DNA from 3 places in the Polymorphospora sp. A560 genome. Region 2 is predicted to be linked to each of the others. Evidence: riboswitches for the same ligand, from Rfam matches in the RefSeq annotation. Region 2 holds a riboswitch; each other region holds the start of a gene.

Region 1 (3,239 bases), 590 kb from region 2:
CTGGTACGGCGACCGGGTCGCGGTCCTCGGCGCGAACGGCACCGGGAAGTCGCACTTCCTGCGGCTGCTCGCCCGCGGCGGCACCGACCCCGACCCGGCGAACGTGCCGGTCGACGTCGGGGTGACACTGGCACCCGTCACCCACGACGGGGTCGTACGGCTCGGCGCCCGGGTCCGGCCCGGTCACTTCTCGCAGACCCACGACCGGCCGGAGCTGATGGCGAAGACCCTGGTCGAGGTGTTGTGGCGCGGCGATGACCACCGGGACGGGATGGACCGGCACGCGGCGATGGCGGCACTGGGCCGCTACGAACTCGCCGGCCAGGGCGACCAGCGGTTCGGCACGCTGTCCGGCGGTCAGCAGGCCCGGTTCCTCGTGCTGCTGCTGGAGCTGTCCGGGGCGACCCTGCTGCTGCTCGACGAGCCGACCGACAACCTCGACCTGGCCAGCGCCGAGGCACTCGAAGAGGGGCTGCGGGCCTTCGACGGCACGGTGGTGGCGGTGACCCACGACCGGTGGTTCAGCCGGTCGTTCGACCGCTTCGTCCTCTTCCGCGGCGACGGCGAGGTGGTCGAGGTGCCCGAACCGGTCTGGGACGTCGCCTGACACCGTCCCGCATAGGCTCGCGACATGACTGAGATGCGCTACCGCCGGTTGGGTGACTCCGGGCTCGTGGTGTCCGTGGTCGGCATCGGCTGCAACAACTTCGGCCGCAAGCTCGACGCCGCCGGCACGAAGGCGGTCGTGGACGCCGCGATCGACGCCGGGATCAACCTCTTCGACACCGCCGACATCTACGGCAACCCGCACGGCGCCTCCGAGGAGCAGCTTGGCGCGGCCCTGCGCGGGAGCCGGGACGAGGTGGTGGTGGCCACCAAGTTCGGCATGAACATGGAGGGGGCCAACGGCGCCGACCGGGGTGCCCGCGGAGCCCGCCGGTACATCGTCCGGGCCGTCGAGGCGTCGCTGCGCCGGCTCGGCACCGACCACATCGACCTCTACCAGATGCACGAGCCCGATCCGGCGACGCCGATCGAGGAGACGCTGTCGGCGCTCGACGATCTCGTCCGCGCCGGGAAGGTCCGTTACCTCGGCAACTCCAACTTCGCCGGCTGGCAGATCGCCGACGCCGAGTGGACCGCCCGGACCCGGAACCTGACCCGGTTCGTCAGCGCCCAGAACCACTACAGCCTCATCGAGCGGGACGCCGAGACCGAGGTCGTGCCGGCCTGCGAGCGGTTCGGGCTGGGCCTCCTGCCGTTCTTCCCGCTGGCCAGTGGCCTGCTCAGCGGCAAGTACCGGCGGGGCGAGAGCGCGCCGCAGGGCACCCGGCTGGCCGAGGACCGGTGGGCCAAGCGGCTGGCCGCCGCGCCCTGGGACCTGATCGAGTCACTGGAGAAGTTCGCCGCGGAGCGCGGCCGCAACCTGCTCGACGTCGCCATCGGCGGGCTCGCCGCCCGCCCTGCGGTCACCTCCGTGATCGCCGGGGCGACCACCCCCGACCAGGTACGCGCCAACGCGCGGGCCGGTGCCTGGGAGCCGTCCGCCGAAGACCGGGAGGCGCTCGCCACCCTGCTCTGACCTGGTCCCCCCTTTACGGGGACCGGACGGCAGACGTACTCTCGGTCGCGGAAGTGACCCACGGGAGCCCGGTGCACCGGGCTGAGAGGGGGGCTGCAGCCCCCGACCGTCGAACCTGATCCGGGTAATGCCGGCGCAGGGAGGAGTGCTGCTGTGCCGTCTTTCGGACGACTGCATCTCGTGACCGACACCCGGCCGGGCCGGGATCCGCTCGCCGTCGTACGGGCCGCCCTGTCCGCCGCCGGCGCCGAACTCGTCGTACAGGTCCGGGTCGAGGACCTGGCGAGCGACCGGGAGGCGTACGACCTGGCCGGCCGGGTCACCGACCTGTGCGCGGCGGCCGGAGCGACCTGCCTGGTCAACGACCGCCTGCATGTCGCGCTCGCGGTCGGCGCCGCCGGCGGCCACGTGGGCGCGCTCGACCTGCCCGTCGACGCGGCCCGCCGGGTGCTCGGCCCGGACGCGGTGCTCGGCGCCACCGCGCGTACCGGGGAGGCGGGGCGGGCGGCGGTGGCGGCCGGGGCGACCTATCTCGGCGTCGGACCCTGCTACCCGACGTCGACCAAGGACGGGCTGCCGGCCCCGATCGGGCCGGCCGGGATCGCCGCGGTGGCCGGCGCGGTCGACGTGCCGGTCATCGCGATCGGCGGGGTGACCGCGGCCAGCGCCCCGGAACTCGTCGCGGCCGGCGCGTACGGCGTGGCCGTCGTCGGCGCCGTCTCGTCGGCCGCCGACCCGGCCCGGGCCACCGCCGAACTGCTCGCCGCGATCACGGCCGTCCGATGAGGCCGGACGTCGCCGTCGTCGGCGCCGGGCCGATCGGACTCGCCATCGCATGGCGCTGCGCCGCCCGGGGGATGAGCGTGGTCGTCCACGACCCGGCCCCCGGTTCGGGTGCGTCGGACGTGGCGGCCGGGATGCTGGCCCCGGTGGCCGAGGCGTACTTCGGCGAGGAGGAGCTGACCTCGCTGCTGGTCGCCTCGGCCGCCCGCTGGCCCGGCTTCGCCGCCGAACTCGCGCGGGCCGCCGGCACCGAGGTCGGCTATCGCGACGAGGGCACCCTCGTGGTGGCCCTCACCGCCGACGACCTGGCCGAGGCGGAGCGGCTGTGGACGTACCAGCGGGGGCTGGGGCTGCCGATCACGGTGCTGCGCCCGGCGGAGTTGCGGGCCCGCGAGCCCGGGCTCTCGCCGCGGGTGCGCGGTGGCGGGTATGCGCCCGACGACCACCAGGTCGACCCCCGGCGCCTGGTCGTCGCCCTGGCGGCGGCGGCGCGGCGGGCCGGGGTACGCGTCGAGCCGACCACGGTCACTGATCTGTCCACGGTGGACGCGGGCACGGTGGTGGTCGCCAACGGCGTCGGCGCGGCCGCACTGGCCGGCGTGCCGGTCCGGCCGGTCAAGGGCCAGGTGCTGCGCCTGCGCGCGCCGGACGGTGCCGCGCCCGGCTTCCGGCACGTGATCCGGGGCTACGCCGACCGGCGGCACGTCTACCTCGTGCCGCGCGCCGACGGCGAGGTGGTGGTCGGGGCGACCGTCGAGGAACGGCTCGATGACACCGTCACGGCGGGGGCCGTACTCGATCTGCTGCGGGCCGCGACCGACCTGCTGCCGGAGATCGCCGAATACCACCTCACCGAGACCCGGGTCGGCTGGCG
Region 2 (3,239 bases):
CTGACCGCGACCCTGTCGACGTTCCGGGTCGCGGACGCGTTGGTGACGTACCTCCTGGGGTTGCCCGGGCGGGAGGACGCGCAGTCGGTGAACCCGGTGGTCGCCGAAACCAACGACGGCTTCCTCTCCGACATCCGGGCGCGGCCGGTGACCGAGGAACACGTGCTCGCCGCCCTGCACGGTGCCACCGGTGGGCTGCCGGGCGAGGGGTGTGTCGGCGCCGGCACCGGCACCGGCGCCCTGGGGTTCAAGGCCGGAATCGGTACGTCGTCACGGGTGACCACGACCTCGCGCGGAGCGGCGACCGTCGGTGTCCTCGTCCAGTCGAACTTCTCCGGCGTACTGCGGGTGTGCGGGGTGCCGGTGTCGCGCGAGCGGATGGGCGTACCGGTGGCACCGGTGACGCCAGGAGCGGCGCCTGGGGCGGCCGCGGAGCATCCGGGCAACTCCTGCGTCATCGTGGTCGCGACCGACGCCCGCCTGGACGCGCGCCAGCTCGGCCGCCTCGCCCGGCGCGCCATCTTCGCGATGGGCCGGGTCGGGTCGGACTTCACCAGCGGCAGCGGGGACTACGCGCTGGCGTTCGCCACGGCCGAACCGGTGCTGCCGGTGCTGCCGGTGCTGCCGGAGTCCGATGTGGATCCGTTGTTCACCGCCGTCCTCGAGGCGACCGAGGAGGCGCTGCTGAACTCGCTGTTCATGGCGACGACCACGGTCGGGTTCAACGGCCACGTCAGGTATGCCGTCCCGCACGACAGGTTGCTCGCGCTGCTCGGTGAGCGTGGTGTGGCCGGTACGGGCTAGGACCACGCTCCGTCTTGGCCGGCCCACAGGCCGGCGAAGTGGCTGATCGGGCCGTTGCCGTGGCCGACCCGCAGGGCCGCGCCGTGGGTGATGCTCTCGGTCAGCCAGCGCTTCGCCCGGTCGACGGCATGCTCCCAGCCGGGTGCCTGCGGGCGCAGGGTCGCCAGCGCCGACGACAGCGAGCAGCCGGTGCCGTGGGTGTTGGTCGTCTCGATCCGCTCACCGGGGAACTCGAAGAGGTCCCGGCCGCCGGACAGCCGCCCGCCGGCGTCGACCAGGGCGTCGGAGGCCGACCCGTCGGCGAGATGCCCGCCCTTGGCCAGGACGGTGACGCCGTACGTGGCGGACACCCGGTGTGCCTGCTCGAGTACGTCGTCCCACCGGGAGACCGCGGGCTCGTCGGCGAGGACGGCGAGTTCGGGGATGTTGGGCGTGACGAGGTCGGCGTGCCGGACGAGGTTCCGGATCGCGTCGACCGCGCGCTCGTCGAGCAGCCGGTCGCCGCTGGTGGCGACCATGACGGGGTCGAGGACCACGACCGGCGGCCGCTGCCGGCGGAGCCAGTCGGCGACCGCCTCGATGATGGTCGAGTTGGCGAGCATTCCGATCTTCACGGCGTCGATCTCGACGTCGTCGCTGACCGAGTCGAGTTGTTCGGTGAGGAACTCGACCGGCGGGATGTGCACCGAGCGGACCCCCATGGTGTTCTGGGCGACCAGGGCGGTGACCACCGCCATGCCGTATCCGCCGTTGGCGGCGATGCTCTTCAGGTCCGCCTGGATTCCGGCGCCGCCGGTCGGGTCCGTACCCGCGATGGAGAGGACGCGTGGTGTCTGCCGGTGGTCGGTCGGGTCAGTCGGGTGCATGGCCGCACGCCTTCCTGAAGGGAGCGGCGGCGCACCGGGCAATGGCGGACAGGCGTGGGCTCACCCGGACATCCCTTCGCTAGTACGAACTAGATCAGGTTCGACGGGTGTGATCTCAGCCCGCTCGAAGGGCGGGCACCCCGTGTCACTGCCGACATCGTATCCAGCCCGCGGGCCGGGTACGAGCCGTGAGACCGGGTGGCCCGGCTACGGGCGTCGCGACCGGCCGGGGTAGCGGATCAGCAGGCTCGCGTGCACCTCGTCGTCGCCGACCGCGCCGTAGACGTGGGGTACGTCGGAGATCCAGGTGATGTGCTGGCCGGTGCCGGCGAGGGCGGGCGCGCCGACGGGGCCGGCCCGGAGCAGTCCACTGAAGACGGTGACGTGTTCGGTCACACCCCGCTGGTGTGCCGGTGAGGTCTGGGGTGGTCCGGGCGGCACCCGCATCCGGTAGAGCTCGAAGGTGACGTCGCCCTCGTCGAAGACCTGGAGCAGGGTCGCCTCGACCGCCGTACCGCGGATCGTCGCGGCATCCGTGCCGGGGGCGGCGAGTACGGCGGCCAGCGGAACCCCGAGTTCGGCCGTCACCGCGTAGAGCGTCTCCAGGGTCGGGTTGCGGGTGCCGTTTTCCAGGCCGGACAGGGTCGCCTTGCCGACGCCGGCGCGTCGGGACAGGGCGGAGAGGGAGACGCCCCGCGCCTCCCGGAGTTCGCGGACCCGCCGGCCGACCTCGGCGCCCTCGCCGCCTCCGTCGACCGCCGGTCGGCGGCTTGTACGACGCGAATCCATCCGGCTATGGTGCATGACCGGAGCGTTCCGTTTGCGGAACGGCCTGGTCATGGGGAGGACCGTCGATGGAACGCCTGGCGCAACCGGTGCTGGCCGGTGTGGTGACCGCCCTCGTCGGCTTCGCCAGCTCTTTCGCGGTGGTGCTCGCCGGGCTGCGCGCCGTGGGCGCCACCGAGCGACAGGCCGCCTCCGGTCTCTTCGCCCTCTGTGTGGTGATGGGGCTGGTGGCGATCTGGTTGAGCCTGCGCCACCGGCTGCCGATCAGCGTCGCCTGGTCCACCCCGGGGGCCGCCCTGCTGGTGTCGACCGGGGCGGTCGAGGGCGGGTTCCCGGCGGCCGTGGGCGCGTTCCTGGTCTCGGCGCTGCTCATCGTGGCGGCGGGCCTGTTCCCGGCACTCGGGCGCTGGATCGCCGCCATCCCGCAGCCGATCGCCAGTGCCATGCTGGCCGGCGTACTCCTCAGCCTCTGCATCGCCCCGGTCCGGGCGCTGATCGACGTACCGCTGATGGCGGCGCCGGTGATCCTCACCTGGGCGCTGCTGACCCGGTTCGCCCGCCGGTGGGCGGTGCCCGCCGCGCTCGTCGTGGCCGTCGCCGCGATCGCGGTGTCCGGCCCGCCCGGCGGCCTGACCGGGGCGGCCCTGCTGCCGGTCCTCGAGTTCACCGCGCCGACCTGGAACGTGTCCGCCCTGGTCAGCGTCGCCCTGCCGCTCTTCGTCGTCACGATGGCCTCGCAGAACGTGCCCGGCATGGCGGTCCTGTCCAACTACGGCTACCGGG
Region 3 (3,239 bases), 1.4 Mb from region 2:
TGGCGAAGATCTGATCCGGTGCGCCGTCGGCGGTCACGCCGCCGGCCGGCGCCAGCACCACCACCCGGTCGACCAGCGGCAGCGCGTCGGCCACCCGGTGCTCGACCAGGATCATCGTGGTGTCCCGGCCGACCGCGCGATCGAGCGCGTCGCGTACCAGCGCCGCGCCGGCCGGGTCGAGGTTGGCCGTCGGTTCGTCGAGCAGCAGCAGGTCGGGGCGCAGGGCGAGGACGCCGGCCAGGGCGAGCCGCTGCTGCTCGCCGCCGGACAGCGCGGCGGTCGGCCGGTCCCGGTCGTAGGGGAAACCGACCCGGTGCAGCGCCTCGTCGACCCGGGGCCAGATCTCGCCGGCCGGCACCCCCCGGTTCTCCAGCCCGAACGCCACGTCGTCACCGGAGCGCGCCATCACGAGCTGGCTCTCCGGGTCCTGGAAGACGATGCCGACCCGCTCCCGCGACTTGCGCGGGTCGAGCCCGTCGATCTCGACGGTGCCCTCCTGCTCGCCGGAGTCCTCGGCGAGCAGCCCGGCGAGCGCGGCGAGCAGGGTGCTCTTGCCGGCCCCGGACGGGCCGAGCAGCAGCACCCGCTCGCCGTGCTCGACGCGCAGGTCGAGGCCGCGGACCGCCCACGCCTTACGGCCGGCGTGCCGCCACCCGAAGCCGCGCAGCTCGACGGTGCTCACCGGCGCCCCACCGGGCCGCCGGGTGCCGGGTCGCCGGGTGCCGGGTCGCCGGTCCAGGCCGAGTCCGGGTACGCGGGCGCCGCCGCGTACCCGGTCCTTGATCGGTGCATCCGGTTCAGACGGCGGTCCGCTCGCGGCCGGCCGGGAAGCGATCCAGGGCCCCGGTCCGGGCCAGCGCCCGGGTCAGCGCCCAGCCGCCGGCACCGGCGATCACGGCGGCGCTGATCACGGTGAAGACGAACATCGGGATCCGGAACGAGACGAGGTCGTAGCCGGCGTAGTAGCGGATCTGGTCGAAGACCGCGGCGGCCAGGCCGGCGAGCGCGCCGGAGACCACGGCCACCGGCAGCTTGAAGGAGCGGTAACGCAACGCGAGGAACGCGGCCTCCGCACCGAGGCCCTGGAAGGCGCCCTGCACGATGGCCAGGGCACCCCACTGGCTGCCGAGGATCACCGAGATGAACGCGGCGAGGAACTCGCAGTAGAACGCCGCCCCCGGCTTGCGGATCACCAGCCCGCCGATCACGCCGGGCAGCAGCCAGATGCCGTAGATGATGCCCTGGGCCCCCGGGAAGAAGGCGAAGGCGGGGTCGGTGGCGCTCCACACGAGGTTCCAGGCCCAGAAGATGACGCCGAACGCGACGGCGATCACCGACGCGACGACGATGTCGACCGTACGCCAGCGGCTGGCGGTGGGTTGTGTCATGGCTGTGCCTCCCAGTTCTTCGAGCGAACCAGGCAAGACGCACGCCACGACCGGACGGTCGTGGCGCGGCTGGAGAATCGACCGAACTCCCTGCGCTGGCATTACCCAGATCAGGTTCGAGGGTCTGCGGTGGTGTCCCGCACTCTCAGCGCTGTGCGCTCCCCTGTCGGATATGAAGTTGTGGCGCCGACGCTAGCACCGACGGTGATTTCGCGACAGCGCCGAGGTCGGATGTGGCCCCCGACACCTGGTCGCGCGGTAGGGTGGTCTGCCCCCACCGCGACCGTCCGTAGTGAAGGGACCAGCCTTCAGTGACCACGGCCAATGCCGCCCCCGACACCACGGGGGCCGGCCCCGCCAGCGGCACCGGACCGGCGGGCGGCGGCCCACCCGACCCCGGACCACCACCGCGCCGCCCGCTCCTCGGCGACCGGATCGGCTCGGTCGAGGTGCTCGCCGCGCTGCTGCTCCTGCTGGTGGTCTTCCGGGGGCCGCTCTCGACCGCGATCTCCAGCCCGCGCCTGCAGACCTGGACGACCGTGTTCGTCTCGGTCATGGTGCAGGCGGTGCCGTTCCTGGTCTTCGGCGTCGTGCTCTCGGCCGTGATCGCGGTCTTCGTGCCCCGCTCGTTCTGGGCCCGGGCGCTGCCGCGACACCCGGCCCTGGCCGTACCGGTGGCCAGCGCCGCCGGCGTGGTCCTGCCCGGCTGCGAGTGCGGGGCGGTGCCGATCGCCGGCTCGCTGATCCGGCGCGGGGTCACCCCCGCCGCCGCCCTGGCGTTCCTGCTCGCCGCGCCGGCGATCAACCCGATCGTGCTCGCCTCGACCGCCGTCGCCTTTCCCGGCAGCCCGGAGATGGTGGTCGCCCGCGGCCTGGCCAGCATCGTCGTCGCGATGATCATGGGTTGGTTGTGGCTGCGGCTGGGCCGCGCCGACTGGATCCGGCTGCCGCACCGACCCGAACTCGACGGCATGTCCAAGGGCCGGGCGTTCTGGGCGGCCGTACGCCACGACGTGGTGCACGCCGGCGGCTTCCTGGTGCTCGGCGCGATGGCGGCGGCCTGCATCAACGTGCTGGTGCCGGAGCGCTGGCTGCAACTGGTCGCCGACAACCCGGTGCTGTCGGTGCTGGTGCTGGCCGTGCTCGCCGTGCTGCTGTCGATCTGCTCGGAGGCCGACGCCTTCGTCGCCGCGTCGCTGTCGCAGTTCTCGCTGACCTCCCGGCTGGTATTCCTGGTCGTCGGCCCGATGGTCGACCTCAAGCTGGTGTCGATGCAGGCCGGCGTCTTCGGCCGGCGGTTCGCGTTCCGGTTCGCCCCGGCCACCTTCGTGGTGGCCGTACTGGTGGCCGTCGGGGTCGGTGTGGTGCTGCTGTGAGCGGAGGACGGCGATGAACCGGCGGGCCCAGGCCGTGGTGCTGCTGCTGCTCGGCGGCTCGGTACTCAAGGCCAGCTTCACCGACATGTACCTGCGCTACGTCAAGGAGGGGCTGCGGCCGTTCCTGATCGCCTCCGGTGTCCTGCTGGTCGCGGTCGCGGTGATGACGCTGCTGCACGACCTGCGCCCCCGGCCGGGCACCACCGGCGCCGGGCACGACCACGAGCACGACGACCACGGCCACGAGCACGGGGGCAAGGGGCACCACGAGCCGCGCGTCGGCTGGCTGCTGATCGCACCGGTGCTCGGCCTGCTGCTGGTCGCCCCGCCGGCGCTCGGCTCGTTCGCCGCCGGCCAGGCCGGCACCGCGCTATCCAGCCAGCGGGCCGACAGCTACCCGCCGCTGCCCGAGGGCGACCCGGCGAAGATCAGCGTGCTCGACTACGCGTCCCGGGCGATCTTCGACGGCGGCGCC

The links. A riboswitch is a leader RNA that binds a small molecule or an ion and turns the genes downstream of it on or off. The one in region 2 is predicted to bind thiamine pyrophosphate.
Region 1: linked by a shared signal. The riboswitch ahead of thiE (thiamine phosphate synthase) and the one ahead of thiD (bifunctional hydroxymethylpyrimidine kinase/phosphomethylpyrimidine kinase) in region 2 are both predicted to bind thiamine pyrophosphate.
Region 3: linked by a shared signal. The riboswitch ahead of QCD66_RS07515 (ECF transporter S component) and the one ahead of thiD (bifunctional hydroxymethylpyrimidine kinase/phosphomethylpyrimidine kinase) in region 2 are both predicted to bind thiamine pyrophosphate.

Annotation. Positions count from the first base shown of each region.
Region 1 covers NZ_CP122282.1:812,753-815,991, forward strand. Annotated here, with positions in the region: gene QCD66_RS03850 (ABC-F family ATP-binding cassette domain-containing protein) at 1-607, shown strand, start outside; gene QCD66_RS03855 (aldo/keto reductase) at 641-1,582, shown strand; TPP riboswitch at 1,634-1,741, shown strand; gene thiE (thiamine phosphate synthase) at 1,736-2,368, shown strand; gene thiO (glycine oxidase ThiO) at 2,365-3,239, shown strand, end outside.
Region 2 covers NZ_CP122282.1:224,895-228,133, forward strand. Annotated here, with positions in the region: gene QCD66_RS01085 (P1 family peptidase) at 1-804, shown strand, start outside; gene thiD (bifunctional hydroxymethylpyrimidine kinase/phosphomethylpyrimidine kinase) at 801-1,670, opposite strand; TPP riboswitch at 1,725-1,823, opposite strand; gene QCD66_RS01095 (helix-turn-helix domain-containing protein) at 1,878-2,459, opposite strand; gene QCD66_RS01100 (benzoate/H(+) symporter BenE family transporter) at 2,525-3,239, shown strand, end outside.
Region 3 covers NZ_CP122282.1:1,628,321-1,631,559, forward strand. Annotated here, with positions in the region: gene QCD66_RS07510 (ABC transporter ATP-binding protein) at 1-682, opposite strand, end outside; gene QCD66_RS07515 (ECF transporter S component) at 798-1,388, opposite strand; TPP riboswitch at 1,458-1,563, opposite strand; gene QCD66_RS07520 (permease) at 1,823-2,764, shown strand; gene QCD66_RS07525 (TIGR03943 family putative permease subunit) at 2,778-3,239, shown strand, end outside.